DNA from 2 places in the Enterococcus sp. AZ177 genome. Region 2 is predicted to be linked to the other one. Evidence: a T-box and tRNA genes for the amino acid it is inferred to sense, from the RefSeq annotation. Region 2 holds a T-box; the other holds one or more tRNA genes.
The links. The T-box of region 2 lies ahead of tyrS (tyrosine--tRNA ligase). A T-box ahead of a tRNA ligase gene usually reads a tRNA of that ligase, here a tRNA-Tyr.
Positions count from the first base shown of each region.

Region 1: it has a tRNA-Tyr gene. The T-box ahead of tyrS (tyrosine--tRNA ligase) is inferred to sense a tRNA for this amino acid. The anticodon was not compared.

Region 1 covers NZ_CP172944.1:1,319,558-1,335,753, reverse strand. Annotated here, with positions in the region: gene IGJ34_RS06555 (GyrI-like domain-containing protein) at 49-438, opposite strand; gene IGJ34_RS06550 (DUF554 domain-containing protein) at 536-1,234, opposite strand; gene IGJ34_RS06545 (threonine/serine exporter family protein) at 1,466-2,218, shown strand; gene IGJ34_RS06540 (threonine/serine exporter family protein) at 2,260-2,742, shown strand; gene IGJ34_RS06535 (GNAT family N-acetyltransferase) at 2,765-3,193, shown strand; gene IGJ34_RS06530 (ISL3 family transposase) at 3,320-4,624, shown strand; tRNA gene IGJ34_RS06525 (tRNA-Leu) at 4,743-4,826, opposite strand; tRNA gene IGJ34_RS06520 (tRNA-Cys) at 4,842-4,912, opposite strand; tRNA gene IGJ34_RS06515 (tRNA-Gln) at 4,947-5,018, opposite strand; tRNA gene IGJ34_RS06510 (tRNA-His) at 5,040-5,112, opposite strand; tRNA gene IGJ34_RS06505 (tRNA-His) at 5,145-5,217, opposite strand; tRNA gene IGJ34_RS06500 (tRNA-Trp) at 5,231-5,301, opposite strand; tRNA gene IGJ34_RS06495 (tRNA-Tyr) at 5,311-5,391, opposite strand; tRNA gene IGJ34_RS06490 (tRNA-Phe) at 5,395-5,467, opposite strand; tRNA gene IGJ34_RS06485 (tRNA-Asp) at 5,484-5,557, opposite strand; tRNA gene IGJ34_RS06480 (tRNA-Val) at 5,567-5,639, opposite strand; tRNA gene IGJ34_RS06475 (tRNA-Glu) at 5,652-5,723, opposite strand; tRNA gene IGJ34_RS06470 (tRNA-Ser) at 5,738-5,826, opposite strand; tRNA gene IGJ34_RS06465 (tRNA-Asn) at 5,874-5,947, opposite strand; rRNA gene rrf (5S ribosomal RNA) at 5,955-6,070, opposite strand; rRNA gene IGJ34_RS06455 (23S ribosomal RNA) at 6,166-9,077, opposite strand; tRNA gene IGJ34_RS06450 (tRNA-Ala) at 9,263-9,335, opposite strand; rRNA gene IGJ34_RS06445 (16S ribosomal RNA) at 9,418-10,978, opposite strand; gene IGJ34_RS06440 (HAMP domain-containing sensor histidine kinase) at 11,596-13,095, opposite strand; gene IGJ34_RS06435 (response regulator transcription factor) at 13,101-13,787, opposite strand; gene gndA (NADP-dependent phosphogluconate dehydrogenase) at 13,937-15,358, opposite strand; gene rpmF (50S ribosomal protein L32) at 15,605-15,784, opposite strand; gene IGJ34_RS06420 (YceD family protein) at 15,841-16,196, opposite strand, start outside.
Region 2 covers NZ_CP172944.1:2,008,073-2,024,268, reverse strand. Annotated here, with positions in the region: partial or broken gene mgtA (magnesium-translocating P-type ATPase) at 1-212, shown strand, start outside; gene pdhA (pyruvate dehydrogenase (acetyl-transferring) E1 component subunit alpha) at 783-1,898, shown strand; gene IGJ34_RS09920 (alpha-ketoacid dehydrogenase subunit beta) at 1,901-2,878, shown strand; gene IGJ34_RS09915 (dihydrolipoyllysine-residue acetyltransferase) at 3,017-4,663, shown strand; gene lpdA (dihydrolipoyl dehydrogenase) at 4,671-6,077, shown strand; gene IGJ34_RS09905 (glycosyltransferase family 39 protein) at 6,136-7,680, opposite strand; gene IGJ34_RS09900 (YerC/YecD family TrpR-related protein) at 7,803-8,117, opposite strand; gene tyrS (tyrosine--tRNA ligase) at 8,377-9,645, opposite strand; T-box leader at 9,697-9,899, opposite strand; gene tyrP (tyrosine-tyramine antiporter) at 10,283-11,689, shown strand; gene tdc (tyrosine decarboxylase) at 11,754-13,607, shown strand; gene nhaC (Na+/H+ antiporter NhaC) at 13,750-15,123, shown strand; gene IGJ34_RS09875 (helix-turn-helix domain-containing protein) at 15,191-15,619, opposite strand; gene IGJ34_RS09870 (serine/threonine protein kinase) at 15,741-16,196, shown strand, end outside.

The DNA of each region.
Region 1 (16,196 bases), 690 kb from region 2:
AGCTTTTCTCCAGACTTTAAAAAACCTTTTTGGCCTTCTTTTGTAGCATTATACAGAAAGATAAATCGCAATTGTTCCATCTGCTTTGTAGTGTTCTGCATCTGACAAATACGTACGCCTTTTTTCTAACGCTTCGTCTTTCCAAATCTTCTGCCAGGCTTCTCCTACCCCCTTTGGACTGGACTCTTTTACAGGTATTGCCACGTACTGACCCGTAAAGATAATCGAACTTTCAGGAAAATTAGCTCTCTCACTTCCTATCAATAAATCATAATCTCCTTCGAAATTGCTTTCATAGTTTGAATAAACAGCAAAAAATTCTCCTTCTAACTGCATCTCTGGAACCTTATTCCATAAAGTAATGATTTCGTCTAAACGATGATTATTGGTGCGGATTTTCTTGCCTTTGATTATTTTTTCTGCTAATTGAATCGTCATTTCTTTCACTCCTCTACATTTGTAAAATGAGCGTAACACAAAAATGCTGACAACTGTCTGTCAACATTTCATTCAACTTTTAAAATTTCTATGCTGATCACAGATAGTACTGTACTGTGATAATGCCAATTAAAATAAGAATTCCTGGCAAATAATTGGATACTCTGATTTTACAGATACCAGTGATATTTAAACCAATTGCAAAAATCATCAAGCCACCAATCGCACTTATTTCCCCCATCAACAAATCCAGTAGCTCTTTTGGAATATACCGCATCAAAACACTGGCAGATACAGCAATCACCCCTTGATAAAGAAAAACAGGCACTGCAGAAAAAAGAACACCCACACCTAATGTAGCAGTCAGCATAATCGACATAAAACCGTCCATTACAGCTTTTGTAAACAATGTTTGATGGTTATTTGCGACACCACTTTCAATTGCCCCAATAATCCCCATCGAGCCAATTAGGAAAATGAGCGATGCAGTCACAAACCCCTCGGCAAAATTGCTACCGGGTTTTGCATAGCGTTTTTCTAGCTTCAAACCAAAATCGTTCATCTTATCCTCAATCCCTATCGCTTCACCCAACATTGCACCCAAACACAAGCTGATGATGATCACGATGAAAGAAGAAGTCTTAAAAGCCATTTGAATACCTAATACTAAAACCCCTAGACCAATCCCTTTCGTTACAGTATCTTTCATTTGTTCCGAAATATTACGTAAAACAGCACCAAGTATACTTCCAAAAACTATCGCTATCCCATTGACTAAAGATCCTAATAAAATCATTTTCTTTCATCCCAATCATTCTTTATTTCTACACATTTATTATTATACGATAAGAAAGGGAAAAGTGATATTATACTATCTAACTATTCTTACAATAGCGAGGCTTTTTTGTATTTGTGCAATCTGCTTGATAGAGAAGGATCTTTTTATCGTTCCATGCTATTTTTTCTAAGCAGAATCAACTATACTAATCATATAGAAGTGAATAGAACATAAAAGTGAGGAAAATAAATGGCAACGATAGACATAGAGAAAGTCTTAGAAACGTGTTTGCTAGCTGGGAAAATCATGCTAGAAAGTGATGCTGAAATGTATCGTGTAGAAGATACAATGAGCCGAATTGCTTTAGCATCAGGAGATTATCGCCTTGTTAGCTACGTCACCCAAACAGGCCTTTTCGTTGGGTTAGATGGCACATCAACCATTCGAATGGTCCAAATTTTAAATCGGTCGATCAATTTAGAGAAAGTATCTAGAATCAATCAACTTTCCAGAGAGTATGTTACTGGGCTTTATACGCTGGATGAACTTTTAGAACAACTAAAATGCTTAGAACAAGAACGAAAGTTTTTTCCTTTGTGGATAAGATTTGTTAGTGCGGCCGTTGTCAGTGGAACGATCATGATTTTATTTGGCGGCGTCTGGAATGACTTGCCTTTGACTTGCTTGATTGGAGGTTTTGGTTATATGCTTTATTACTCCAGCTTAAAAGTTTTGCGCATCAAATTTCTTTCTGAATTTTTAGCTGCTTTCTTTATCGGCTGTGCGGCTCTTTTTAGCAGTAAAATCGGGTTAGGTATCAATCAGGATATGATTATTATCGGTTGTGTCATGCCACTTGTTCCTGGAGTACAAATGACAAATGCCCTGCGTGACTTGCTTGCTGGCCATTATCTTTCAGGCGTTTCGAGAGGGACAGAGGCAATGATGACGGCTTCTATGATTGGTTTTGCGATTGCTTTCGTTTTTCAATTATTTTATTAAGCATCATCGTCATATAATGTTAAGAATTTGGAGGATCTTAAATGACCACTTTACTGGTTCAGTTTTCATTTAGTTTTTTAGCTTCGGCTGCTTATGCTATTATCACGAATGTACCTAGACGTTCTTTGATTGCTTGTGGTCTATCTGGGGCATCAGGTTGGATGTTTTATTGGTTTTCCACTCAACTAGGTGCTAATGCTGCTTTAGGCTCTTTATTGGGTGCCTTAAGTGTTGCTGCCGTTAGCTTTATTTGTTCACGAAAACTAAAATTGCCTGTTACTATTTTTAATATCCCAGGCATGGTTCCTTTAGTTCCCGGAGGACTTGCTTATCAGGCCGTAAGGAATTTAGTTATTGGAAACTACGAAACGGCTGTTTATTCTAGTGTGCAAGCAATCATGATTGCAGGTGCAATTGCTTTAGGATTAGTTTTATCTGAGGTATTGAATCATAATATTCGCAACTTTAGAGAAAAACGTGAAATAGTCAGTTTGATCAGAAAAAAAGAAGAAAAGAAACAGTAGTATCAACTAGGAGGAATCAAAAATGATCAAAAAAATCGACACACTAACAGCTATTGAATTAGAAAATATATTAAAAATTTGGTTAACTGCTAATTGTGATGCACACCCTTTTATTCCAGAAGCATACTGGCAAGGTAATCTTGCGTTCGTAAGAGAACAACTGCCTCAAGCTGATCTTTATGTTTATTGTGAAAACAATGAAATTATTGCGTTTCTAGGGATGAATGCACATTATATTGCTGGAATTTTCGTGAAAAATGGCTATCGTAGTAGAGGCATCGGACAGAAGCTACTAAACGAAGCGAAACATGCTCACGATACGTTAAGCCTTTCCGTCTATGCCAAAAATCAGAATGCTGTGACATTTTATGAAAAACAAGGATTTAAACAACTGAATCAGCAAATAGACGAGCATAATGAGTTGGAGTATCAGCTTGTGTGGAAAAAATAAAGGCTCTATACTTTCTGATGTTGGTGAACAATCACCGACATCTTTTTTAATGCAAAATACTAGAAAAGACACCCTGATATCCTTTAGAATTAAGTCGACGAAAACCAATCAAAAGGGGAAATCAAGATGTCCTATACAAATCTTATCAAAAATACCTTAGATATTCTAGACTTAAACATTACTTTTAATGAAAACTCTTTAAAAAAAGAACGCATCAAAGGACGGATCTGCCAGGTATTTTCGGGTACACTGGACTATTTAGCCCACTCCTGTCCTCATTGTGGTGCCAAAGAAGACGGATCGATTATTCGTTGGAGCTTTACAACCTGTCAGATTTTAGTGAATGATGTTTCTGAATACCAAACATACTTACGGTTGAAGAAACGCCGTTTCTTCTGTCATTCTTGTGAAAGAACCTTTGTCGCTGAAACAAATCTTATCGAAAAGTGTTGTTCGATCTCGAAAAAAGTGAAGCTCTCAATTGCCGATCGTTTAAGAAACACCACATCTATGAGCGAAATTGCCCGTCAAAAGAAGGTCTCCGTTTCTTCTGTTTATCGCGTATTGAAACAATTTTACGAACCAAAAAAAATCAATCGGCTCACCTTGCCAGAAGTCCTTTGTTTTGATGAATTCAAATCAGTGAAACAAGTCGCTGCTTCTATGAGCTTTATCATGATGGATGGGCAAACAAAACAGTTAATGGATGTCGTTGAAAATCGACAACTTCCTTTTTTAGAACGCTATTTCTCACGATTTTCTTTGGCAGTTCGTGAAGGTGTAAAGTACATTGTTTGCGATATGTATACGCCTTATTTTTCTTTAATTAAGAAACTATTTCCCATGGCTCAGATTGTTCTTGACCGCTTTCATATTGTGCAACACATTGGGCGAACGTTCTTAAAACACCGCATTCAGCGAATGAATACTTTTCTCCATCAAGGACCTGTAGAAACAAAAAAATACCGTCACTTGAAGAAATACTGGAAACTGCTTCAAAAGAATCAATCGAAGCTTAATTTTGAAAAACGCCAATGGCGTCCTTCCTTCCGTACCTATTTAACAGAAACAGAACTTGTGGATCGATTACTTGCCTATGATGAAGAATTGAAAGCTGGCTATACCTGTTATCAGGAGTTTCTCTATGCCATACAAACAAGAGATTACACACGGTTTCACGCGCTATTAGAACAAGATTATTCTAGGTTTCCAGCTTATTATCAAACAACAATTACTACCTTTAAAAAAGTTCAAACGGGCATTAAAAATGCGTTGAATTTGCCTTATTCCAACGGACCATTAGAATGCTTGAATAACCATATAAAAGTATTAAAGAGAAACGCCTATGACTTCCGTAACTTCTATAATTTTAAATTGAGAATTACTTTATGCTTTGGCACTGTTCTTTTTCAATCAAATAGAAAAACCTAGAGGAATTTCCCTCTAGGCTTCATTAGTGATTTAATTCTTTGGATTTCTTCACCAACATTAGTTGACAAAGAGCCAAAAAAGCACCAACGAATCGCTATAAATGTTGGTGCTACTAGTATACCGGCGGCCGGGGTCGAACCGGCACGCCCTCGCGGGCACTGGATTTTGAGTCCAGCGCGTCTGCCAATTCCGCCACGCCGGCATTAAATGATTTGCAAGGCGGTAACCGGATTTGAACCGGTGATGAAGGTTTTGCAGACCTCTGCCTTACCACTTGGCTATACCGCCATATTACAATTTACAGATTCTCTAAAAGAGAAAACTGGGGTAGCTGGATTCGAACCAACGCATGACAGGATCAAAACCTGTTGCCTTACCGCTTGGCTATACCCCAATAATAAAATTTAAAGCTAAGGGCGACTGATGGGAATCGAACCCACGCGTGGCGGAACCACAATCCGCTGTGTTAACCACTTCACCACAATCGCCATAATATACATAATATAAAATTTAGAGCAAGGGCGACTGATGGGGATCGAACCCACGCATGGCGGAACCACAATCCGCTGTGTTAACCACTTCACCACAATCGCCATAATATATTAACAGGGATAGTAGGAATCGAACCCACAATGACGGTTTTGGAGACCGTAGTTATACCGTTTAACTATATCCCTACTATGTAATGGAGGAAAGTGGATTCGAACCACTGAACCCTAAGGAACGGATTTACAGTCCGTCGCGTTTAGCCACTTCGCTATTCCTCCAAATGGCGCAAGACAGAATCGAACTGCCGACACACGGAGCTTCAATCCGTTGCTCTACCAACTGAGCTACTGCGCCAAAACTATAATACTAACGGTCTGGACGGGACTCGAACCCGCGACCTCCTGCGTGACAGGCAGGCATTCTAACCAGCTGAACTACCAAACCGTAATTTAATGGAGGTTGACGGGATCGAACCGCCGACCCCCTGCTTGTAAGGCAGGTGCTCTCCCAGCTGAGCTAAACCTCCAATAAATATAAATGACCCGTACGGGAATCGAACCCGTGATACCGCCGTGAAAGGGCGGTGTCTTAACCGCTTGACCAACGGGCCAATAAAACTTAATACGGAGAGTAAGGGATTCGAACCCTTGAGACAGCGTTAACCGTCTACATGATTTCCAATCATGCTCCTTCGGCCACTCGGACAACTCTCCAAAGTTAAAAAGAAGCAAACATTACTCATAAGTCCTGTATTAAGGAACTCCGGCAGTAGGACTCGAACCTACGACATCATGATTAACAGTCATGCGCTACTACCAACTGAGCTATGCCGGAATAATTAGCGTGGCGACGTCCTACTCTCACAAAGGGAAACCCTTCACTACAATCGGCGCTAAGAAGCTTAACTTCTGTGTTCGGCATGGGAACAGGTGTATCCTTCTCGCTATCGCCACCACACTGGGTGTTGTTGCTATTTAGTTGAGTGATTATTCACTCAAAACTGGATTGAAGTAGTAATCAAACATTCCGAAACTCTTTTTTATTTCGTTTCTTTGGTTAAGTCCTCGACCGATTAGTATTGGTCCGCTCCGTACATCACTGCACTTCCACTTCCAACCTATCTACCTGATCATCTCTCAGGGGTCTTACTTTCTTAAAGAAATGGGAAATCTCATCTTGAGGTGGGCTTCACACTTAGATGCTTTCAGCGTTTATCCCTTCCCTACATAGCTACCCAGCAATGCCCTTGGCAGAACAACTGGTACACCAGCGGTAAGTCCATCCCGGTCCTCTCGTACTAAGGACAGCTCCTCTCAAATTTCCAACGCCCGCGACGGATAGGGACCGAACTGTCTCACGACGTTCTGAACCCAGCTCGCGTGCCGCTTTAATGGGCGAACAGCCCAACCCTTGGGACCGACTACAGCCCCAGGATGCGACGAGCCGACATCGAGGTGCCAAACCTCCCCGTCGATGTGGACTCTTGGGGGAGATAAGCCTGTTATCCCCAGGGTAGCTTTTATCCGTTGAGCGATGGCCCTTCCATGCGGAACCACCGGATCACTAAGCCCGACTTTCGTCCCTGCTCGACTTGTAAGTCTCGCAGTCAAGCTCCCTTCTGCCTTTACACTCTGCGAATGATTTCCAACCATTCTGAGGGAACCTTTGGGCGCCTCCGTTACTCTTTAGGAGGCGACCGCCCCAGTCAAACTGCCCACCTGACACTGTCTCCCACCACGATAAGTGGTGCGGGTTAGAGGGTTCATAACACAAGGGTAGTATCCCACCAGCGCCTCCACCGAAACTAGCGTTCCGGGTTCATCGGCTCCTACCTATCCTGTACATGTGGTACAAACACTCAATATCAAGCTACAGTAAAGCTCCATGGGGTCTTTCCGTCCTGTCGCGGGTAACCTGCATCTTCACAGGTACTAAAATTTCACCGAGTCTCTCGTTGAGACAGTGCCCAAATCGTTACGCCTTTCGTGCGGGTCGGAACTTACCCGACAAGGAATTTCGCTACCTTAGGACCGTTATAGTTACGGCCGCCGTTTACTGGGGCTTCAATTCTGAGCTTCGCCGAAGCTAACCCATCCTCTTAACCTTCCAGCACCGGGCAGGCGTCAGCCCCTATACTTCATCTTTCGATTTTGCAGAGACCTGTGTTTTTGATAAACAGTCGCTTGGGCCTATTCACTGCGGCTGACCGAAGTCAGCACCCCTTCTCCCGAAGTTACGGGGTCATTTTGCCGAGTTCCTTAACGAGAGTTCGCTCGCTCACCTTAGGATACTCTCCTCGACTACCTGTGTCGGTTTACGGTACGGGCAGTTGTTTTCTCACTAGAAGCTTTTCTTGACAGTGTGACATCAGGAACTTCGGTACTATTATTTCCCTCCCCATCACAGCTTGTCCGTATAGAGTAAAGCATTTGACTCTACTCAAGACTTACTGCTTGGACATGCACTTCCAGTCGCATGCATTCCTTAGCCTCCTGCGTCCCTCCATTGCTCAAACAAAAACAACTGGTACAGGAATATCAACCTGTTGTCCATCGCCTACGCCTATCGGCCTCGGCTTAGGTCCCGACTAACCCTGGGCGGACGAGCCTTCCCCAGGAAACCTTAGTCATACGGTGGACGGGATTCTCACCCGTCTTTCGCTACTCATACCGGCATTCTCACTTCTAAGCGCTCCAGCCGTCCTCACGATCGACCTTCAACGCCCTTAGAACGCTCTCCTACCATTACACCAGAGGTGTAATCCACAGCTTCGGTAATATGTTTAGCCCCGGTACATTTTCGGCGCAGGGTCACTCGACTAGTGAGCTATTACGCACTCTTTAAATGGTGGCTGCTTCTGAGCCAACATCCTAGTTGTCTGTGCAACCCCACATCCTTTTCCACTTAACATATATTTTGGGACCTTAGCTGGTGGTCTGGGCTGTTTCCCTTTCGACTACGGATCTTATCACTCGCAGTCTGACTCCCGGATATAAATGAATGGCATTCGGAGTTTATCTGAATTCGGTAACCCGAGATGGGCCCCTAGTCCAAACAGTGCTCTACCTCCATCATTCTTAATTCCGAGGCTAGCCCTAAAGCTATTTCGGAGAGAACCAGCTATCTCCAAGTTCGTTTGGAATTTCTCCGCTACCCACAGCTCATCCCCGCACTTTTCAACGTACGTGGGTTCGGTCCTCCAGTGCGTTTTACCACACCTTCAACCTGGCCATGGGTAGATCACATGGTTTCGGGTCTACGACTACATACTCATTCGCCCTATTCAGACTCGCTTTCGCTACGGCTCCGGCTCTTCACCTTAACCTCGCATGCAATCGTAACTCGCCGGTTCATTCTACAAAAGGCACGCCATCACCCATTAACGGGCTTTGACTTGTTGTAGGCACACGGTTTCAGGATCTATTTCACTCCCCTTCCGGGGTGCTTTTCACCTTTCCCTCACGGTACTGGTTCACTATCGGTCATTAGGGAGTATTTAGCCTTGCGGGATGGTCCCCGCGGATTCCGACGGAATTTCTCGTGTTCCGCCGTACTCAGGATACTCCTAGGTGTTGCCAACATTTCGTCTACGGGGCTATTACCCACTTTGGCGAACCTTTCCAGGTTCTTCGACTATCTTGACAGACTACCACATCGGAGTCCTACAACCCCAACAAGCAAGCTTGTTGGTTTGGGCTCTTCCCGTTTCGCTCGCCGCTACTCAGGGAATCGAATTTTCTTTCTCTTCCTGCAGGTACTTAGATGTTTCAGTTCTCTGCGTCTACCTCTAACCAGCTATGTATTCACTGGAAAGTAACATCCTATAAAAGATGCTGGGTTTCCCCATTCGGAAATCTCTGGATCATAGCTCACTTACAGCTCCCCAAAGCATATCGGTGTTAGTCCCGTCCTTCATCGGCTCCTAATGCCAAGGCATCCACCGTGCGCCCTTATTCACTTAACCTGATGACCTTGCGGTCAATTGTTTGGTTCGTTTCTCTAGCGATAGAGGCGTCACCAATAAAATAAGCTTCGAACTATTTTACTTAAAAAACTCATTCAACGCGGTGTTCTCGGTTTGTTTTGATTACTTTTTTACTTCAATATCCAGTTTTCAATGAACAATATTAGTAACCTAGTGGTTACTAATGGAGCCTAGCGGGATCGAACCGCTGACCTCCTGCGTGCAAAGCAGGCGCTCTCCCATCTGAGCTAAGGCCCCATGGCGCTATTAACTTGAGAGTAAACCTCTCAAAACTGAACAAAGTATCGACGAATGTGTAAGTTTCCGTAATATTCCTTAGAAAGGAGGTGATCCAGCCGCACCTTCCGATACGGCTACCTTGTTACGACTTCACCCCAATCATCTATCCCACCTTAGGCGGCTGGCTCCACAAGGGTTACCTCACCGACTTCGGGTGTTACAAACTTTCGTGGTGTGACGGGCGGTGTGTACAAGGCCCGGGAACGTATTCACCGCGGCGTGCTGATCCGCGATTACTAGCGATTCCGGCTTCATGTAGGCGAGTTGCAGCCTACAATCCGAACTGAGAGAAGCTTTAAGAGATTTGCATGACCTCGCGGCCTAGCGACTCGTTGTACTTCCCATTGTAGCACGTGTGTAGCCCAGGTCATAAGGGGCATGATGATTTGACGTCATCCCCACCTTCCTCCGGTTTGTCACCGGCAGTCTCGCTAGAGTGCCCAACTGAATGATGGCAACTAACAATAAGGGTTGCGCTCGTTGCGGGACTTAACCCAACATCTCACGACACGAGCTGACGACAACCATGCACCACCTGTCACTTTGTCCCCGAAGGGAAAGCTCTATCTCTAGAGTGGTCAAAGGATGTCAAGACCTGGTAAGGTTCTTCGCGTTGCTTCGAATTAAACCACATGCTCCACCGCTTGTGCGGGCCCCCGTCAATTCCTTTGAGTTTCAACCTTGCGGTCGTACTCCCCAGGCGGAGTGCTTAATGCGTTAGCTGCAGCACTGAAGGGCGGAAACCCTCCAACACTTAGCACTCATCGTTTACGGCGTGGACTACCAGGGTATCTAATCCTGTTTGCTCCCCACGCTTTCGAGCCTCAGCGTCAGTTACAGACCAGAGAGTCGCCTTCGCCACTGGTGTTCCTCCATATATCTACGCATTTCACCGCTACACATGGAATTCCACTCTCCTCTTCTGCACTCAAGTCTCCCAGTTTCCAATGACCCTCCCCGGTTGAGCCGGGGGCTTTCACATCAGACTTAAGAAACCGCCTGCGCTCGCTTTACGCCCAATAAATCCGGACAACGCTTGCCACCTACGTATTACCGCGGCTGCTGGCACGTAGTTAGCCGTGGCTTTCTGGTTAGATACCGTCAAGGTAAGAGCAGTTACTCTCCTACTTGTTCTTCTCTAACAACAGAGTTTTACGATCCGAAAACCTTCTTCACTCACGCGGCGTTGCTCGGTCAGACTTTCGTCCATTGCCGAAGATTCCCTACTGCTGCCTCCCGTAGGAGTCTGGGCCGTGTCTCAGTCCCAGTGTGGCCGATCACCCTCTCAGGTCGGCTATACATCATGGCCTTGGTGAGCCGTTACCTCACCAACTAGCTAATGCACCGCGGGTCCATCCATCAGTGACACCCGAAAGCGTCTTTCAAATCAACACCATGCGGTGTCGATTATTATGCGGTATTAGCACCTGTTTCCAAGTGTTATCCCCCTCTGATGGGTAGGTTACCCACGTGTTACTCACCCGTCCGCCACTCCTCTTTTCAAATGAGTGCAAGCACTCGGTAGAAAAGAAGCGTTCGACTTGCATGTATTAGGCACGCCGCCAGCGTTCGTCCTGAGCCAGGATCAAACTCTCATAATAAAAGTTGAACACAATCCGAAGATTGTTAAGCTCATTTGTTTGCTAGCATATTGCTTCGCTTTGTTAAAAATTGTTGTTTGTTTTTACCGTTGTAAAAACAAACTACACGTTTGGTTCGTCTTACTTTGTTCAGTTTTCAAAGGTCTACTGTGTTACCTCGCAGCAACTTTTATATCATATCAAATCTTCGATTCGATGTCAACACTTTTTTTAAAAAGTTTCAAAGTTTTTTCTGCTCAATGTTATCGAATGTTTCGTGACAACTTCATTAGTTTACCAGGTTGTTTGTTATTTGTCAACAACTTTCTTCCTGATTTTTCAAGTTTTTTTGTCGTTTTGACTTAACAACTTTGTTATTCTATCATGATTATATTCTTTTCGTCAAGCAGAAAAAAAATTATTTTTTCGCTTTAACTCAAGCAATGAGTTATCATCAGAACATTAATAAATATAACAATACTTATTGTAAAATGCAACTAGAAAATGTCTATTTTACATTCTTTTTTTTCTTAGCGAACAAACAGCCTATAGTTCGCTTGAGTATTCGCTTTTCCTGTAACATTTTTTTATTATAAATGATCTATTATTCGTCAAAATAAAAATAAAAGAGTAAGAGTTTAGCCTCCTACTCTTTTATTTACGATTGGAATATAGATTCTAAATATCGTTCCTTGGTGAACAACACTTTCCGCATCTATTCTTCCTTTGTAATTTTCTACAAGTTGCTTAGCAATTGATAATCCTAATCCATTTCCGCCTTTATTGCGTGCTCTTGCTTTATCCACTCGGTAAAAACGGTTGAAAATTTTCTCTAAATCTTCTTCTGGAATTCCTTCACCAAAATCTTGAATCGCAATTTCGAATTCATTTAATGTTTTTGAGATTGAAATGTGAACTTCTTTACGAGATGTTGAATACTTTACAGCGTTATCCAAAATGATGATTAGAAGCTGTTCAAAGTGATTCCGATAAATACCTAAGGTCACTTCGTGTAATAAGTCATCATCTAAAGTAATAACAAAATCTGGGTATAAAATTTTAAAATTGTTAAAGACCTGGTACACCACTTGTTTAGCATTTGATGTATGATTTGAATATTGAACGTCTACCTGCTCAGCACGCGATAGATCTAACATTTCTTGTACTAAACTCTTCATCCTTACAATCTCTTGTAGACTAGCTTCCAAAGATTCATCCAATATTTCTGGATCCTCTTTCCCCCAGCGATTCAACAGATTCAAATGACCTTCGATAATTGCAACAGGTGTACGTAACTCATGAGAAACATCTTCAACGAATTGTTCTTGTTGTTCAATGTATCGTCTCATGCGGTCTAACATCTCATTAAAGATCTCCGCAAGGTCTGCCAATTCATCATTAGAATGAATATCCGGCATATGAATATCCGACTGTGGATCTTTTCTAATCGTGTCCATTGTATCTCGTAAAACTTTCAAGGGTTTTAAGAAATAGGAAGACAAAATAAAACCAAGTATACTACTTAATATGAATGAAATGATCTCTAAAACGACTAACGTCAATAATAAACGGTTTCTAATATCATAAAAAGAAGACAACTCATAAAAAGCCTGAATGAACCCGATCTGTTCTCTATTCTCTTTTGAATAGACAGGTTGAATAATCAAAAAACCCGTTCTATCATCTAAGGTTTTGATTTCAGGCTCTAGTTTCTGTTTTTTTTGCAACTGACTTTGAACTTTTTGAGTCTCAAATACTAATGTGCCATTTGTATCGTAAACAGACAAAAACAATGCTGGTTGTCCCAATTCAGAAAGCATTGTGTCCATTTCCATCAATGACCCCTCTACAGAGACTTTTTTGCTATCTAACTCATTTTCATCTACGGTAGGTGTTTTTAGTTTCTCGTAAACATCCGATATAGTTAAATTCCCATCTGAATTGGCTAAACGATTGCCTACTTCTGAAATCGTCCTTTCTACATTTTCACGTTCCTTTTCAACGATAAGCTTAACAGAAGATTTATAAGTGATCACTGCAAATATAGTAAATACAACAAATATGAAGAAAGAACTTGCAGAAGCCCACTTGATTGTCAAAGAAGGCCCCTTCAGTTCTTTTTTTGTTGCTTTTTTTATTATTTTCACGAGCGCATCACATAACCTGTTCCACGAACAGTTTGAATGTAACTCTCCTCGCCTGGAACATCAATTTTATTACGTAGATAACGGATATAAACATCTACCACATTGGTTTCAACTTCTGTTTCATAACCCCAAACTTTATTTAATAAGACATCACGGGCTAATACGACATTGACATTCTCCATCAAAGTTAATAATAATTCATATTCACGTTTCGTTAATTCAATCATTTCCGAATTACGGCGAACAACGCGATTTTCTTTTTCGATTGTTAAATCACGATACGTAATCGTTGTTTGTTTTGCTACATTTTTGTCACCTTCGATATCGATTCGGCGAAGCAAGGCACGTAAACGTGCTAGCAACTCTTCTATAGCAAATGGTTTTACAATATAATCATCCGCCCCATGATCTAAACCAGATACTCGATCAATAACAGAATCTCTTGCCGTCATCATGATAATTGGTGTATTTTTGACTTGGCGTACACGGCGACAAACTTCAAGCCCATTCAATTCAGGCAACATCAAATCTAAAAGGATAGCATCCCAATCATTATTCAAAGCCGCTTCTAAACCAGTACGTCCATTGTAGTGAACCTCCGTAGTGTAACCTTCATGTTTCAGCTCCAATTCTACAAAACGTGCTAAGTTCTTTTCATCTTCAATAATTAGAATATTACTCATTGGTTATTTGTCCTTTCTCTTTAAAAGCTATCTTAAAGCCTACCCATTATACCCACTTTTACTCCAAAAAGCTAGTAACAACCTATTTCCCTCTTGTAGCAGAGAGAAAACCATGAGAAGCCTTTGAATCCCATGGTTTTCCATCCTATTTATTGTTCGTTATACCAACTATAGTGGTAAGTACCTTCTTTATCAATACGTTGATACGTATGTGCACCGAAATAATCTCTTTGCGCTTGAATCAGATTTGCTGGTAAACGCTCAGAACGATAAGAATCATAATAAGCAATTGCAGAAGCAAATGTCGGTACTGGAACGCCTGCTTGAACAGCGATCGACACAACATCACGAACTGATTGTTGATATTTTTTCGTGATATCAATAAAATACTCATCTAATAGTAGGTTTTCGATTGTTGGGTTCTTATCATACGCATCTGTGATTTTTTGTAAAAATTGAGCACGAATGATACATCCTGCACGCCAGATCTTGGCAATCTCACCAAATGGTAAGTCCCAATCATAATCTTCTGAAGCTACGCGCAATTGAGCAAATCCTTGTGCGTAGCTCATGATTTTACTAAAGTAAAGAGCTTCACGAATTTTTTCAATTAATTCTTTCTTGTCCCCTTGGTAAGCAGGTGCTTCAGGCTTAGCTAGAACTTTGCTTGCTTTCACACGTTCATCCTTATAAGCAGAAATGAAGCGAGCAAAAACAGATTCAGTGATCAATGGTAGTGGAACACCTAAATCTAAAGCACTTTGGCTAGTCCACTTACCTGTTCCTTTATTACCAGCAGCATCCATGATCACATCCACGATTGGTTTTCCTGTTCCTTCGTCATCTTTACGAGTTAAGATATCTGCTGTGATTTCTACAAGATAGCTATCTAGTTCACCTTGGTTCCATTCTTTGAAAATCTCGGCCATCTCATCAACAGATACACCAAGAATATTTTTCATTAAATCATATGATTCAGCAATCAGTTGCATGTCTCCGTATTCGATTCCGTTATGCACCATTTTAACATAATGACCTGCACCATTTGGACCAATATATGTCACACATGGTTCACCGTCTTCTGCTTTAGCTGAAATTTTTTCTAGAATTGGCGCAACTAGTTCATACGCTTCTTTTTGACCACCGGGCATGATTGAAGGTCCTTTTAACGCGCCCTCTTCACCGCCAGATACACCAGTACCGATAAAGTTGATTCCTGAATTAGCTAGTTCTTCGTTTCGACGAATCGTATCCTTAAAGAATGTATTCCCGCCATCAATCAAAATATCTCCTTTATCTAAATGAGGTAACAGTTCTTGAATTGTCGCATCTGTTGCAAAACCAGCTTGAACCATTAACATAATACGACGCGGTTTTTCAATAGAGTCTACAAACTCTTCAATTGTATAAGTCGCTTTGAAATTTTTATCAGGATGTTCTTCAACGACATCCGTTGTTTTTGAACCTGTACGATTAAATAGAGCTACTGAGTATCCTCTACTTTCGATATTCAAGGCTAAATTTTTTCCCATTACGGCCATTCCGACTACGCCAAATTGTTGTTTTGTCATCTTGTATCCTCCCACTATCTTTGAAAAAAATTCATTAGAATTTTCTTATAATCTACATCATTATAACGTAGAATGCTTGATATGAAAACAAAATAGTTCGATTAATTTGATTTATTCTTGTTAATTTTTTTAGAATCTAGACATTTAAAGAAAATTGTCGATCAAATCTGTTATTCTTAAGCAAAATAAATCCCCTAGGCTCCATGGTTAGCCTAGGGGATTTTAACATTTTCAAAAAAATGTTTTTTATGCTTCTTTAGAGATTACGTCTTTTCCATCGTAATGACCACATGCTGGACATACGTGATGGCTTTTTCTCATTTCACCACAGTTTGAACATGCGTTCAAGCCTTTAATCGTTAATTTGTAATGAGTACGGCGTTTGCCCTTTTTAGCTTTTGAAGTTCTTCTAGCTGGTACTGCCATTGGTGTTCCACCTCCTTGTAAAGATGTGTGCATAAAATGCACGATATATTCCAATCTTACTGCTTATCGTCTTCATCAGATGTTTCACTGAACAATTCGGATAATTTAGCAAGACGAGGATCCATAGTTTGTTGTGCTTCTTCTTGTCTTTTTTGTGCATACTCTTCTTCTGAGAGAACTTCCCAGTCATTGCCCTTCGGCATATCTTGGCTTCTTTGTTCTTCTTCTGATAACACTTGAATTGGAATAGACAAAAGAATGTTATCTTCGACTGATTCATCTAAATCAATTGTTGGTTTTTCCAACAAGATGATTTCTTCATCCGCCAAACGTTCATCTCTTTGCTGATATTGTTCCAGAGTCATAAATACCTCATCAATATCAATCGAAAGTGTAAGAGGAACAGGTGCTA
Region 2 (16,196 bases):
AAAGTATCGCATCAACTGCAGTAATTCTTTCCAGCTTAGGAGCAGTGGTTTTAGGATTATTGATTGTCTTAACACCAATTCGGGAGTTTTTCGACTTTGTGAAACTTCCAGCTAATTATTGGGGCTGGTTCATTTTGATCATTGTACTATATTTAATTACAGTGGAAGTTGCTAAAAGACTTTATATTCATATGACCAAAGAGTGGATTTAATTCAAAAAAAGACAAAGTTCATTTTTTTAAAGAGCAGTTTTTATCGAAATTAAGATTTTGATTCATTCATTTACAACAAACTATTTAAGTGCAAATGCCGAAATTTTTTTTTGTGATTGAAGTTGTTATTCGTAAAGAATGAAGAAAAACTATTTTTAAATTATGAATATTCGTTTTTTAAAGAACAAAGACAAAATACACCAATTTTTGTCTTTGTTCTTTTTCTTATGTTTTGGAAAAGTATGTTCATTTTTCAGTAAATAATGTCTAACTTGTGAATTTTCTGTAGCATAACAATGAACTGGATGACTATAACAGCCTGTTGTCAAAAGATATGATTAGGAAAGCCATTTGTAAAACGGTTTCCTGTTTGTGATTTTAATCACTAACCTTTGATACGAAAGGTTTCAAGTATTTTAATCAAATTTAAAGAAATGCTCACTTTTTACTTGCTCTTTTGTCTGTTTAGTGATAATTTGTAAGAGTAGTCGATAAAAAGTAATACAGTTTTTAACGCTGTTTTACCTTTTACGAAAAAAAGAAACGTAACAGAGAGGATTGTGTGACAAAATGGCAAAGGCAAAGAAACAAAAACCTATTGACTTTAAAGCACTTATGGAAAAAGTCGACGCTGATTTCCCAACATTTCAAATTTTAGATAAAGATGGGAAAATCGTAAACAAAGACGCTGTACCAGATTTATCAGATGACGAATTAGTAGAATTAATGACTCGTATGGTTTGGTCGCGTGTGTTAGACCAACGCTCAACTGCTTTGAACCGTCAAGGTCGTCTAGGCTTCTTCGCACCAACAGCTGGACAAGAAGCAAGCCAATTAGCAAGTCAATTTGCGATGGAAAAAGAAGATTACCTATTACCAGGTTACCGTGATGTACCTCAATTAGTTCAACACGGCTTACCATTAACAGAAGCATTTTTATGGTCTCGTGGCCACGTAGCAGGTAACCACTACGCACCAGAATTAAATGCTCTACCACCACAAATCATTATTGGTGCGCAATACATCCAAGCAGCAGGAGTTGCTTTAGGGATGAAAAAACGAGGCAAGAAAAACGTTGTCTTCACTTATACAGGTGATGGCGGTTCTTCACAAGGTGATTTCTATGAAGCAATCAACTTTGCAGGAGCGTATCATGCAAACGGCGTGTTCATCATCCAAAACAATGGTTTTGCGATTTCAACACCTCGTGAAAAACAAACAGCAGCTAAAACTTTAGCACAAAAAGCTGTAGCTGCAGGAATCCCAGGAATCGTCGTTGACGGAATGGACCCATTAGCGGTTTATGCAATTGCAAAAGAAGCACGTGAATGGTCTGCAAATGGCAATGGTCCTGTATTGATCGAAACATTAACTTACCGTTATGGTCCACATACATTATCAGGTGATGATCCAACTCGTTACCGTTCAAAAGATATGGATGACGAATGGGTACAAAAAGATCCATTAGTTCGTTTCCGTAAATATCTTGAAGACAAAGGCTTATGGTCTGAAGAAAAAGAAAACGAAGTAATTGAAAAAACTAAAGAAGAAATTAAAGTAGCAATTGCAGAAGCAGATAAAGTTCCAAAACAAAAAGTATCTGATTTCTTGAAAAATATGTTTGAAGTTCAACCACAAAACATTAAAGAACAAATTGCATTCTACGAAGCGAAGGAGTCGAAATAATCATGGCACAAAAAACAATGATCCAAGCAATTACAGATGCCTTAGCTCTTGAATTAGAGAAAGACGAAAACGTACTGATCTTCGGTGAAGACGTTGGTAAAAACGGCGGAGTTTTCCGTGCAACTGAAGGCTTACAAGAAAAATTTGGCGAAGACCGTGTCTTCGATACTCCTTTAGCAGAATCTGGAATCGGTGGTTTGGCTTTTGGTTTAGCTTTAGAAGGATACCGTCCAGTTCCAGAAATCCAATTCTTTGGATTTGTATTTGAAGTATTTGATGAAATCGTAGGTCAAATGGCTCGTACTCGTTACCGTATGGGTGGAACTCGTAATATGCCTATTACTGTTCGTGCGCCATTTGGTGGTGGTGTGCATACACCAGAACTTCACTCTGATAACTTAGAAGGATTGATTGCTCAATCTCCTGGTATCCGTGTGGTTATTCCATCAAATCCATATGATGCAAAAGGACTATTGATTTCTGCAATCAGAAGCAATGACCCTGTTGTTTACCTAGAGCACATGAAATTGTACCGTTCATTCCGTGAGGAAGTGCCGGATGAAGCGTACGAAGTACCATTAGATAAAGCAGCTGTGACTCGTGAGGGTACTGATATTTCTATTATTACCTACGGTGCAATGGTTCGTGAAGCAATCAAAGCCGCTGACAACTTAGCAAAAGACAATATTTCTGTTGAAATCATTGACTTGCGCACTGTCGCTCCTTTAGATGTTGAAACAATCATCAAATCAGTTGAAAAAACTGGTCGCGTAGTCGTAGTTCAAGAAGCGCAAAAACAAGCTGGCGTTGGTGCTATGGTTGTTTCTGAGATTTCTGAACGTGCAGTATTATCATTAGAAGCGCCAATTGGCCGTGTATCTGCTCCAGATACAATCTTCCCATTTGGACAAGCAGAAAACATTTGGTTGCCAAATGCTAAAGATATCGAAGCGAAAGCTAGAGAAATCGCAGAATTTTAATTAGAAACTAAACAAATTTTATTTTAAAAACATGCCTTGATTTTCACGTGATATCTTATCACGTGGAAATTTAGCGCTGTTATTTTCAGTAAATGACTAGTTAGACAGATACGATAAAGGAAGGGAAGGCTTAAAAAAATGGCTTATCAATTTAAATTACCAGATATTGGTGAAGGGATTGCAGAAGGCGAAATCGTAAAATGGTTCGTTAAAGCAGGAGACACCATCAATGAAGACGATACATTACTAGAAGTTCAAAACGATAAATCTGTAGAAGAGATCCCATCTCCCGTTACAGGAACAGTTAAATCGATCGTAGTACCAGAAGGCACAGTAGCAAATGTTGGAGATGTATTGATCGAAATCGATGCACCTGGACATCCTGAAAATGATGCAGCACCAGCGGCTCCAGCTCAAGAACAAACGCCTGCTCAACCAGCAGCTGTTCCAGAAGCACCTGCAACAGACAGTAATGGCGGTGTGTTCCAATTTAAATTACCAGATATCGGTGAGGGTATTGCAGAAGGCGAAATCGTAAAATGGTTCGTTAAATCAGGCGATACAATCAACGAGGATGATACATTATTGGAAGTTCAAAATGACAAATCTGTTGAAGAAATTCCTTCACCAGTTACAGGGACAGTTAAAAACATCGTTGTTCCAGAAGGTACAGTAGCAAACGTTGGGGATGTATTGATTGAAATCGATGCACCAGGACATAATTCTGCATCAAGTTCAGCAGCTCCTGCAACAAGTGCGCCTGCTCAAACAGAACAAGCAGCACCAGCTCCAGCAGCGTCAACAGGTGTTGTAGCAGCGGCTGATCCAAACAAACGTGTGTTGGCTATGCCATCAGTACGTCAATTTGCTCGTGAAAAAGATGTAGACATCACACAAGTTGCACCAACCGGAAAAGGCGGACGTGTTACAAAAGCAGATATCGAAAGCTTTATTTCAGGTGGCGGACAAGTAGCAGCACCAGCACAAGCTGAACAAACTGCAGCAGCTCCACAAACAACAACTACAACTGAAACAGCTGCTCCAAAAGCACCAGCTAAACCATTTGTTTCTGACTTAGGTGAAGCTGAAACACGCGAAAAAATGACACCAACTCGTAAAGCAATTGCGAAAGCAATGGTGAACAGTAAACATACTGCTCCGCATGTTACGTTACATGATGAAGTTGAAGTGTCTAAATTATGGGATCACCGTAAGAAATTCAAAGATGTTGCAGCAGCTAACGGCACGAAATTAACATTCTTACCTTACGTTGTGAAAGCATTGACAGCAACTGTTCAAAAATTCCCAATCTTGAATGCATCAATTGATGACGCAGCACAAGAAATTGTTTATAAAAACTACTATAACATTGGTATTGCAACAGATACTGATCATGGTTTATATGTACCAAACGTTAAAAATGCGAATACTAAGAGCATGTTTGCGATCGCTGATGAAATCAACGAAAAAGCAGCTCTAGCAATCGAAGGCAAATTAACTGGTGCGGATATGCGTGATGGTTCTATCACAATCAGTAATATCGGTTCAGTTGGTGGCGGCTGGTTCACACCAGTTATCAACTACCCTGAAGTTGCGATTTTAGGTGTTGGTACAATCGCTACTCAACCAGTTGTAAATGCAGATGGTGAAATCGTTGTTGGACGTGTTATGAAACTTTCAATGAGTTTTGACCACCGTATCGTTGATGGTGCAACTGCTCAAAAAGCAATGAACAACATCAAGCGTTTATTAGCTGATCCAGAATTATTATTAATGGAAGGATGATTATCACATGGTAGTAGGAGATTTCGCCATTGAATTAGATACAGTCGTAATTGGTTCAGGCCCTGGAGGATACGTTGCAGCGATTCGTGCTGCTGAAATGGGTCAAAAAGTTGCGATCATTGAACGTGAGTTTATCGGCGGTGTATGTTTAAACGTTGGATGTATTCCTTCTAAAGCATTGATCGCAGCTGGACATCACTATCAAGAATCATTAGATTCAACTATGTTTGGTGTAACAGCTAAAGAGGTTGAGTTAGACTTTACAAAAACACAAGAATGGAAAGACAACAAAGTTGTTAATACGTTGACAAGCGGTGTTGGTTTCCTTCTTAAAAAACATAAAATCGAAATTATTGAAGGAGAAGCGTTTTTCGTTGATGAAAACACATTACGTGTGATTCATCCAGATTCAGCGCAAACATACTCATTCAATAATGCAATCGTAGCGACAGGTTCTCGCCCAATCGAAATCCCAGGATTTAAATTTGGCGGCCGTGTCTTAGATTCTACAGGTGGTTTGAACTTGAAAGAAGTGCCTAAGAAATTTGTGATCATCGGTGGCGGTGTTATCGGTGCAGAATTAGGTGGCGCATATGCGAACCTTGGTTCTGAAGTAACGATTTTAGAAGGTAGTCCTTCAATTTTACCAACATATGAAAAAGATATGGTTAAATTAGTTACAGATGATTTCAAGAAGAAAAATGTAACAGTTGTAACCAAAGCGATGGCTAAAGAAGCAATCGACAACGGCGACAGCGTAACGGTTAAATATGAAGTAGACGGCAAAGAAGAATCAGTAACTGCTGACTACGTAATGGTAACAGTTGGACGTCGTCCAAACACAGATGATCTTGGTTTAGAACAAGCTGGTGTTGAAGTTGGCGAACGTGGTTTAGTTCAAGTGGACAAACAAGGTAGAACAAACGTATCAAACATCTTCGCTATTGGGGATATCGTACCAGGCGCTGCTCTTGCTCATAAAGCAAGCTACGAAGCAAAAATTGCCGCTGAAGCAATTTCTGGTAAAAAAGTAGAAGTAGACTACAAAGCAATGCCTGCTGTAGCCTTTACTGATCCTGAATTAGCAAGTGTTGGTATGACAATCGCTGAAGCCAAAGAAGCGGGATTAGAAGCAACAGCTTACAAATTCCCATTCGCTGGTAACGGCCGTGCTATTTCTTTAGGTAAAACTGAAGGATTCGTACGTTTGGTAACAACAAACGAAGACAATGTCATTATCGGAGCACAAATCGGTGGAGTTGGCGCAAGTGATATGATTTCTGAATTATCATTAGCGGTTGAATCTGGCATGAATGCTGAAGATATTGCATTAACAATCCATCCACACCCATCTTTAGGGGAAATTACTATGGATGCTTCTGAATTGGCTTTAGGTTTGCCAATTCATATTTAAATAGCATATTTGTCACACAAAGAAAGACCGAGCTGGCCAGGCTCGGTCTTTTGTTTTTTTACATATTTAATGTTGTTGTTTTCGTCTGTTGAAAATGCAGAAAGAAACCATTGGCGGATAATATATAAATGGTGGGGAGGTACTGAATTAAATACCTCGACCTACCACCTTCAAATAAGAGTAAATATAAAAAAGCGCCCAAAATAGTTAATTTAAAGATGGCTAACAAAGTATCGTACTCATCATCGTTATATTGTTTTTTTGTAACCAATAACAGTCCAATCAAGGTAATGATCCACATGAAATGCATGAAAAAACGGACAGTTTTAACTTTTTCACCTTGCTGATAATAAGTATCTCTTAAAAAGGTTTGTATAGGATTAGTTGATTGTAGATAAATCTGAGGACCACCATCTATGCCCCAGCCAAAATCACCTCTGCTAGTATTGTTGAAATGTTTTTTCATTAGAAATTTAGTATAACCTGCAAAACCATAATTTTTAAGTCGTTCTACGATTTTGGTATTGGCGTAGTTTATTTTTTCCTTTTTTGTAGGGATGGAAATAATTGCTTGCGTGTCTTCTTCACTGAATCCTCCTGAACCAGTTAGTCCCATCATTACAAAATGTTGCCAAGGTTTAGCTTGGTCTTTATTAATAATAATAAGTTTTTGATGGTCTTCATACATATGAAAAAGTTTTATTGTTCCAGTAAAAGGTAGACAAAAGAGTAAAATAACCAGACCACATTTTTTTATCTTTATTTTTCCAGGAGTAGTCAATAAAACCAAGAGTTTAATCATAATAAAGGCAATTAGAAAAACTATCGAAGAAGGTTTTAAAAGGTAACAGATGGCAATTAAAATACCTAAAATAGCAATTAAGGTTTTAGTTTGATTTTTTTCAACGAGTGAATATACCCAAAAAATAAGGCTAACAACTAGCAACATAATAGTATCTGTGTAAACTACCAAGAGCCATGGTGATAAAGCAAGTGGAATAAAAGCTAAGTAAAAGGAGAGGTAGGCAATGTTTTTATTGAATAGATTTTTCGCTGCTAAAAAAATAAAAATAAAGCCTATATCCATAAAAATTGTATTTATTAGTTGCCAATACAGCCAAGAATACCCTAGAGATTGATGAAAAACAGTGCCTATTTGACTTATAAAATACATTAAAAAGAAAAATAAAGTATTATTTGGGTTTTTTGATAAATAAATACTTGCGATAGAATCAGGTGAACTTTTGACCAACTCTGTTACACTAGCGTGAATAGCATCTACATCCCAACCAATTGGCACGTGAATGTAGTATAGAATAATAACCTGCAAAACAAGAGTTAAACAAAACAGTAATTGAGTAATTATAGTTCTATTCTTTTTAAAAATATCTATACATCTCGCTATTTTTTTTAGTATATGCGAACGGATAGTTTTTGAACACAGCGTGATGCTGCAAATAAAGACCAGGATTAGCATCACGTTCCAAATTTTATCACCAATGTTTGAACTATCTAACAGACAACTTCTAAGAGCACCGTAAAAAGTATATAGAATCGATAACAGAAATAGATAGTTTAAGAGTGAAAACATCGTTTTTTTCATTTAAATCTCCTCATAATTAGCATTAGTTACGTTCCTTTATAGATTAGTATAGATTCTTTTGTTATACACCCCCTTTTTAGTGAATAATACAGTTTAATAAGTGGGGGGGAATACTATATTTTCTAGCGATGGCGTTCTCTGTCATCTTGTTCATCGATTCTATGGACCATTTCAAGCAATCCACCATTTCCTTCATCTATAATTCGTTTCACTCTAGAAATCGTTGTAGTGCTGCTACCAGTGGCTTCTGCGATATCACTGTACGTTTTATTCAGTAAGAGTAACTTTGCGACTTCAAACCGCTGAATCATAGAATCTAGTTCCTTTAAAGTCATCAAGTCATCAAAATAATGGTAGCAATCTTCCAATGTTTCTAAAGCTAATAGAGAGCGGAAAAACTCATCACCGTGGCCGTCTTGTATCTTGTCGATTTTCATAAGTTCCTCCTAATTTAAAAGCTGAGTAGGGATGTAAAGCTGGATAACAACATACTGTAAAGATGTCTCACCTATACTATTTGATTTCCAACAAGCATTGTTTATTATAAAACTTTTTTTTATTTTGTCCAGTGAATTGAGTGAATGAATCAAAAAAAGAGCTAGTATATCACTCTAAGAGTCATATTCCAGCCCAAGAAATAAAATTAAGGGTTTAGCTTTTCTGCCCTAATCTCATTTAAACGAACGTCATTATTCTTTAGTTAGAAATTAATTTAACTAAAGTGTATTGTTTTTTACCTTTTCTCACAATAATGAATTTTCCATCAAAGCTATTTTCAGAAGTAACCACAAAATCCAATTCTTTAATTCGATCACCATTAATTGAAATAGCCCCATTTGAAATGTCTTCTCTAGCTTGTCTCTTAGAAGGTTCAATACCCAATTCAATCAGCCAATCTACAAGATTTTGTCCAAGAGACGCTGTTTCAACAGTCGGCATATTTTTAAAGCCTTCTTCAATCTGTTTTGAAGTCAGATTTTTCACATTTCCTGAGAACAATGCCTCTGAAATTGCTAAAGCATCATCTAAATCTTTTTCACTATGCACAAATTTTGTCATTTCTGCAGCTAATACGCGTTGTGCTTGGCGTAAATGTGGTTCTGTTTGGACTTTAACTTCCAAGGCATCGATTTCTTCTTTTGTTAAGAAGGTAAAGAATTTCAAGTATTTGATTACGTCACGGTCGTCTTGGTTTACCCAGAATTGGTAGAACTCGTAAGGCGTTGTTTTTTCTGGATCCAACCAAACAGCACCACCAGCTGTTTTACCGAATTTTGTTCCATCTGCTTTTAACATCAATGGAATGGTTAAACCAAAGGCTTTTGCATCAGCGCCTTCTTTTTTGCGAATCAAATCTAGGCCTGCGGTAATGTTGCCCCATTGATCTGCACCACCGATTTGCATGCGAACATTATTATTTTGGAATAAATGTAAAAAGTCCATTGATTGTAGAATTTGGTACGTAAACTCTGTAAATGAAATCCCTGTTTCTAAACGGCTAGCAACAATATCTTTCGCTAGCATTGTGTTGATATTGAAGAATTTACCGTAATCTCTCAAGAAATCCAGCAAAGTAAGGTTGTGCGTCCAATCGTAGTTGTTGACTAACGTTAATGTGTTGTCTGTATCCACTGCAAATAATTTTTCCATCTGTCTTGTTAAAGAATCAACATTGTGTTGAACAGTTTCCATTGTTTGTAATTGGCGTTCTGTCGTACGTCCACTTGGATCTCCGATCGTGCCTGTTGCGCCACCGATCAAAATAAATGGATGGTGTCCAAATGCTTGGAATCTTTTTAGCATCATAAAAGGAATCAAATGCCCAATATGCATACTATCTCCTGTAGGGTCCACACCGCAATATAGTGAAATGCTTTCGGTTTCAACGTATTCACGTAAACCTTCGCTATCTGTTTGTTGGTTGATGGCGCCACGCCATTCTAATTCATCAATAATGTTTTTCATGTCTTTTCTTCCTCTCTTAAATAAAATAAAAACGTCCCATAGGCTATTAGCCTATGGGACGAACTTCGCCGTGTTACCACCCAAATTGTATATGAGTCATCATATACCTCTCAAATCTGTATCGTAGATAGACGCCTACTTACGGTAGGAAACTAAAAGTGTAATTCACAAAAAATGTATATGTCAACTCTCACTAAATGTTGACTCTCTGAAATAGGAACATTCTTGCTACTTCGCTTTATTAACGTTTGATATGTTATTTTGTAGCAATTCTACGACAAATAAGCCAACTTGTCAAATCCTTCTTTTTTTCTATTATTATTTTTGAATGAGTTATTTCTCATATAAGTCGATGTTGATTTAATCTAGGTTTTTTGAATGACTAGAGATGAAAGTGCTATTTCTAACAATTATGAACGAGCTTTTTACAATTAGCTATTTTATGTTATTTTTTTCACACAATCGCTTTAGCGCGGTGAAGTGTTGACGCGCTGTATAGAGTATATAAATGTTAAATAACAGGCTATTTTTTTAATTCTGCTCTTTTTGACTTGGAGTCTAAAGCTACCTATACTTTGGGAGTGATTTCACATGTGGGAAACAAAAAATAAATTTAATCAGGAGGTCAAATTGAAACATGAATAAGAAATTATCATTATTTGGATTAATTGGAATTACCATGGCCTTTTTTGGAACGGTTCGTAGTGTTCCAACATTAGCATCAACCGGCTGGGCACAAATATTTTATATGTTGATCGCAGCTTGCTGTTTTGCTTTACCAATTGCGCTGATTTCAGCTGAGCTATCAACTGGCTGGCCGGAAGAGGGTGGGCCGCAAGTCTGGGTACGTAATGCGTTTGGTGAAAAATGGGGGTTTGTTACTTCGTGGTTATTATGGGTACAAATGTTTTTCGGAATGGTGATGGTCGCTTCAACTGTAGGTGTATTACTAGGTTACGTGATCGACCGTCCAGATTTAGGGCATAATAATTTATTTATTTTTATTATGATATTGATTTCTTATTGGGGCATTACGTTACTTAATTTGAAATTTGACATGGTAAAAATTGCTGGTGACTGGGGCGCTGTGATCGGTGTGTATATTCCATTCGTTGCGTTAGTTGTTTTAGGCATGATGTATATGGCAAAACATGGAATCAATCAAAATAGTTATTTAGGTCATTTTGAAGCAAGTAAGTTATTACCAGATTTTAGTGATTTAGGTAGCTTACCAACCTTGACTGGAATCATCTTTATCTTTGCGGGAGTGGAAATTTCTTCTGTTCATGCGAATAATATTGATAATCCAAAACGCAATTATCCAATCGCTGTTATTGCTTCTGTTTTACTATTAGTTGTCTTCAACTTAGCTGCTGGTTTAAGTGTGGCTGACAGTGTTCCAGCTGGACAAATGGAACTTGCCAATATTACCCAACCATTTGTCATTATGACACAAGATCTTGGGATTCCAGCTATTTTCAATAATATTATTTCACTGATGATCTTGGTAGGTGTTTTAGTTCAATTGAGCGCTTGGGTCTTAGGTCCAAGTAAATCAATGATCAAAGTTGCAGAAGAGGGAAACTTACCACCATTCTTCCAAAAACGGAATGCAAAAGGGATTCCAATTGTTTTTGTTATGATCCAAGCGATTGTTATTTCACTTGTGTCCTTTTTATACGTAGTAGTTCCGGATATTAGTGCCGCTTTCTTGATCATCACGATTACAACAACGATCCTTTATTGTGTGGTGTATCTATTGATTTCACTTTCAGCTATCAAATTGCGCTATAGCATGCCAACAGTTGAACGTCCATTTAGATTAGGCAGTAAAGGAAACGGTTTGATGTGGGTTGTTTCAACTCTAGCAATTGTGAGTGTTATTATCACGATTCTAGTCAGCTTGATTCCGCCAACCTCCGTTCCTCAAAGTGGACACGTAGCCTATGTTATTTATCAAGTAGCAGCAACAGTCATCATGGTCGGTATTGCCTTGATCATTTATAAGAGAAAGAAACCAGAATGGAAAAAAACGGATAAATAAGAGACGACAATTAAAAATAAATATTTTAGCATGATCAATTATGAAACTATTGGAGGAAAATATCATGAAAGATTTCAACACTGATGATACAAATTTAAAAGCATTATTTATCGGGGATAAAGGTGAAAACGTTGATTTATTCAAAGAACTGCTAAATAAAATGATCGATGAGCATGTTGGCTGGAGACAAAACTATATGCCACAAGATTTACCTGTTATCTCACCCCAAGATAGAAGTTCTAAAAGTTTCCAAGAAACAGCAGATAATATGAGAAGTGTCTTCAATGTGCTGTCTTCTCGTTTACGTACAGAATCACTTCCATGGCACTCAGCAGGGCGTTTTTGGGGACATATGAACGCTGAAACGTTAATGCCATCCATTATTGCCTATACAACTGCAATGCTTTGGAACGGCAATAACGTGGCGTATGAATCATCACCAGCAACGTCACAAATGGAAGAAGAAGTTGGGTTGGAATTTGCTACATTGATGGGGTACAAAAATGGTTGGGGTCATATCGCAGCAGATGGTTCTATCGCAAACTTAGAAGGTCTATGGTATGCCCGCAATATGAAATCTTTACCATTTGCCATCAAAGCCGTTGTGCCAGAAATGGTTGCAGGCACAACAGATTGGGAATTATTGAATATGTCAACAACAGAAGTCTTAGATATGTTAGATCAAGTCCAAGATAACGTTGACGAAATCAAAGCGCAATCAGCTCGTAGCGGTAAAAACTTGGATAAATTAGGTAAATGGATCGTACCACAAACGAAACACTATTCATGGTTAAAAGCCGCTGACATTATTGGGATTGGATTAGATCAAGTGATTGCGGGTGAAGTCAATAGCGAATACCGTATGGATATTGACAAATTAGAAGTACAAATTCGTAATTTAGCAGCTCAAGGTATTCCAACACTTGGTGTCGTTGGCGTTGTTGGTTCAACTGAAGAAGGGCAAGTTGACCGTATTGATCAAATCATTGCTTTACGTGATAAATTAGCCAAAGAAGGCATCTACTTCTATGTACATGTTGATGCAGCATATGGCGGTTATGGACGCTCTATTTTCTTAGATGAAAATAATCAATTTATCGAATGGGATAAAATTGAAGAAACATATGCTAAACATAACATCTTTCAAGAAAAAAATGATTGGTTAACAAGAGAAGTTTATGACTCTTTCAAAGCAATCGAACAAGCTGAATCTGTAACGATTGATCCACATAAAATGGGCTATATTCCGTATTCAGCTGGTGGTGTCGTAATCAAAGATATCCGTATGCGTGACGTGATCTCTTACTTTGCGACTTATGTATTTGAAAAAGGAGCAGATATTCCAGCGTTATTAGGTGCGTATATTCTTGAAGGCTCTAAAGCGGGCGCAACAGCTGCAGCCGTTTGGACTGCTCATAAAGTATTACCATTGAACGTAACAGGTTATGGTAAATTAATGGGAGCAAGTATTGAAGGAGCTTATCATTTCTATCACTTTATCGATGGCTTAGAATTTAAAGTTGGCGACAAAACAATCGAGATCCATGCGTTAACAAAACCTGATTTTAACATGGTGGATTATGTATTCAATGAAAAAGGCAATACAGACCTTGTGAAAATGAACAAATTAAATCATGATTTCTATGATTATGCATCTTATGCAAAAGGTGGATTATATAACAATGAATTCATCACTTCACATACAGATTTTGCTATCGAAGAATACGGTCACAGCCCGTTTGAATTTGTTAATAGCTTAGGATTTTCACGAGCAGAATGGGAACGTGCAGATAAAGTAACGATTTTACGTGCCGCTGGAATGTCTCCATATATGAATGACAAAGATGTTTTCGATGAGTATGGTGAAAAAATTAAACAAGCCATACAAGAAAAATTAGAGGCAATCTACGCTGAATAAATAAACAAGAAAAGCAGTTGATCACTGTGGGTGTGGCAAAGCGATTAATTCGCTTTGCCATAGCCGCAGCTTTTCTATAAAAAAATAGAATAGAGAGAAGTGTTGTTTTTAAACTCTCTATTAAAAATGTGAGGAACACTGTATGAAAAAATATCAAGTAAATTTTAATGAAGCTGTTTTTTTATTGATTACACTATTATTGATGATCGGAACTAGTATTATTGGGTTTGGTATTCCTGCTCATGTAGCTATTTTGAGTGGGATTGGTTACTTGCTCTTATTTGCGGTGTATAAAAAGTATTCTTGGGATTTCATTCATGGTGCATTAGTCGATGGGGTATCTTCAGGTATCATCCCCATGTTGATTTTTATTCTAATCGGCGCGTTGATTAGCGTTTGGATTGCGGCAGGAACGATTCCAACCATCATGGTTTTAGGCTTTTCTTTTTTGTCGGTGAACTATTTTGTTCCAACTATTTTTATTATTTGCGGTATCGTAGGTGGTGCAGTCGGAAGCTCTTTCACTACGATTTCAACGATTGGGATTGCATTTTTAGGAATGGGTGGCTTGATTGGAGTCGATCCTGCATTGACAACAGGTGCCATTGTTTCAGGTGCATTTTTAGGAAATTCGATTTCGCCACTTTCAGACACAGTGAACTTAGCAGCGGCGATTTCAGAAGTCGATTTATTTGACCATTTGAAAAATACATATAAAACAGCAATTCCAGCAGCTGTGCTTTCGTTCGGTTATTTTTTAGTCATGGGATTACACTATGATGGGGCTTTGGATAATACAAGCGTTCACGATATTGTAACTACACTAGATAATCATTTTACGATTTCTTTTGTTGAGTTAATTCCATTGGCAATTTTATTTGTTTGTGCGTGGAAGAAAATTCCGGCAATTCCTACATTACTGTTGAGTATTTTTACATCATTGAGTTTGATGTTCTTTACGAATGCTCATTTTTCATTTATCGATACAGCAGAGATAATCCAAAATGGTTTTGTGTCTCAAACTGGCAATACACAAGTTGATGAATTACTTTCTAGAGGTGGTATCCAAAGTATGATGTGGTCAGTATCTTTGATTATTTTAGCCTTAGCTTTGGGTGGACTATTAGTAAAAATGGAAGTTATTGATTGTTTGCTTTATCAGTTTGAAACAGCGATTAATAACCGTCAAAAGCTGATTTTTGTTACAATGATGAGTTCAATCGGAATCAATGTGCTGATCGGTGAACAATATCTGTCAATCATTTTACCAGGAAAATCATTTATTGCTAAATTTAAAGAGAAGAAAATTCCGTTGTCTATGCTGTCTAGAAGTTTGAATGATGCAGGATCAGTAGTTAACCCACTGATTCCATGGGGCGTAAGTGGTGTCTTTATTTCAGCAACATTAGGGATTGGCACAATAGACTATTTGTCATATGCGGTATTCTGTTATATGTTACCGGTAGTGTCATTTTTAGTCACGATTATTGATAAAAAGAAAACTAAAGCAGAATAAAAAAAACATGAGGTTGGGATTCACGGCATTACATCCCATTCTCATGTTTGTATGCGGATAAACGCAATTATTCACCAAATGTTTTAAGACCTTCATTATACAGATAATCATCGATTTCTGGAATAGCTAGTCCATGTGAAATACCGTAAATAACGACAGCGTCCCAAGGATGTTTCGGATAAAGTTGAGCATAGCCAGTTTTTTTCATTAGTTCATTGGTTTCTTCCAAAGTTAATTCCAAGCCGATCGTCAAGGCAATGACTTTTTCTCTGGAGGGATTCCGTTTACCATCAAAGTATTGGTAGCCAGTTGCCTCAGTAATCCCAGCCTTTTTTAGTACAACACTTTTTGAGCGTTTTTTCTCATGTAACCAATAAGCTAAATAGTTTTTTAGGTTTTGATCAATGACATATTGGCGTGTTTCGGATAAAACCGTTTGAAAATCTTCGGCTTGTTTGAGTGAGTGCAGCAATTTGTCTGTATCTTTTTCATGCATATTTGTTCTCCCCTATAGTTGAACTAAATTATACTATACATCGATTTTAACAAAGATAAATCCTATTACAACTATTTATTTGCTATAATTAAAAAGTAAATCAAATCAATGGAGTGTAATCATGGAAAACATCAAAAGTGAGCCAGCTCTTTGCTATAAAGAAATAGAACCTTTAACAGATAAAACCAATGGACCCATTCTTGTTCGGAAGAAGGACACTAAAGAATTTTTTGTGAAAAAGTGCTATCCATTATATTTAGAAGAGCATCTACTCACACTTCAAAAAATCAAACATGCTCATTTACCTAAAATTCAAGAGTTGATTGTTCAAGAAGGAAAGCTGTGGTTGTATGAAGAATTTGTTCAAGGGAAAACGTTGACTGAAGTGATTCAAACATCTGAAAGGTTAGAAACAAATCAAATTATAACGATTGCAATGTCTATCTTAGAGGCATTAGGTGCCTTGCATAAGAAAGGGTTAGTCCATCGAGATGTAAAACCTGGGAATATTATGATGACAAATGAGGGAAATGTAAAATTGATTGATTTTGATGCAGTTCGGGCTGTTGACGGAGGG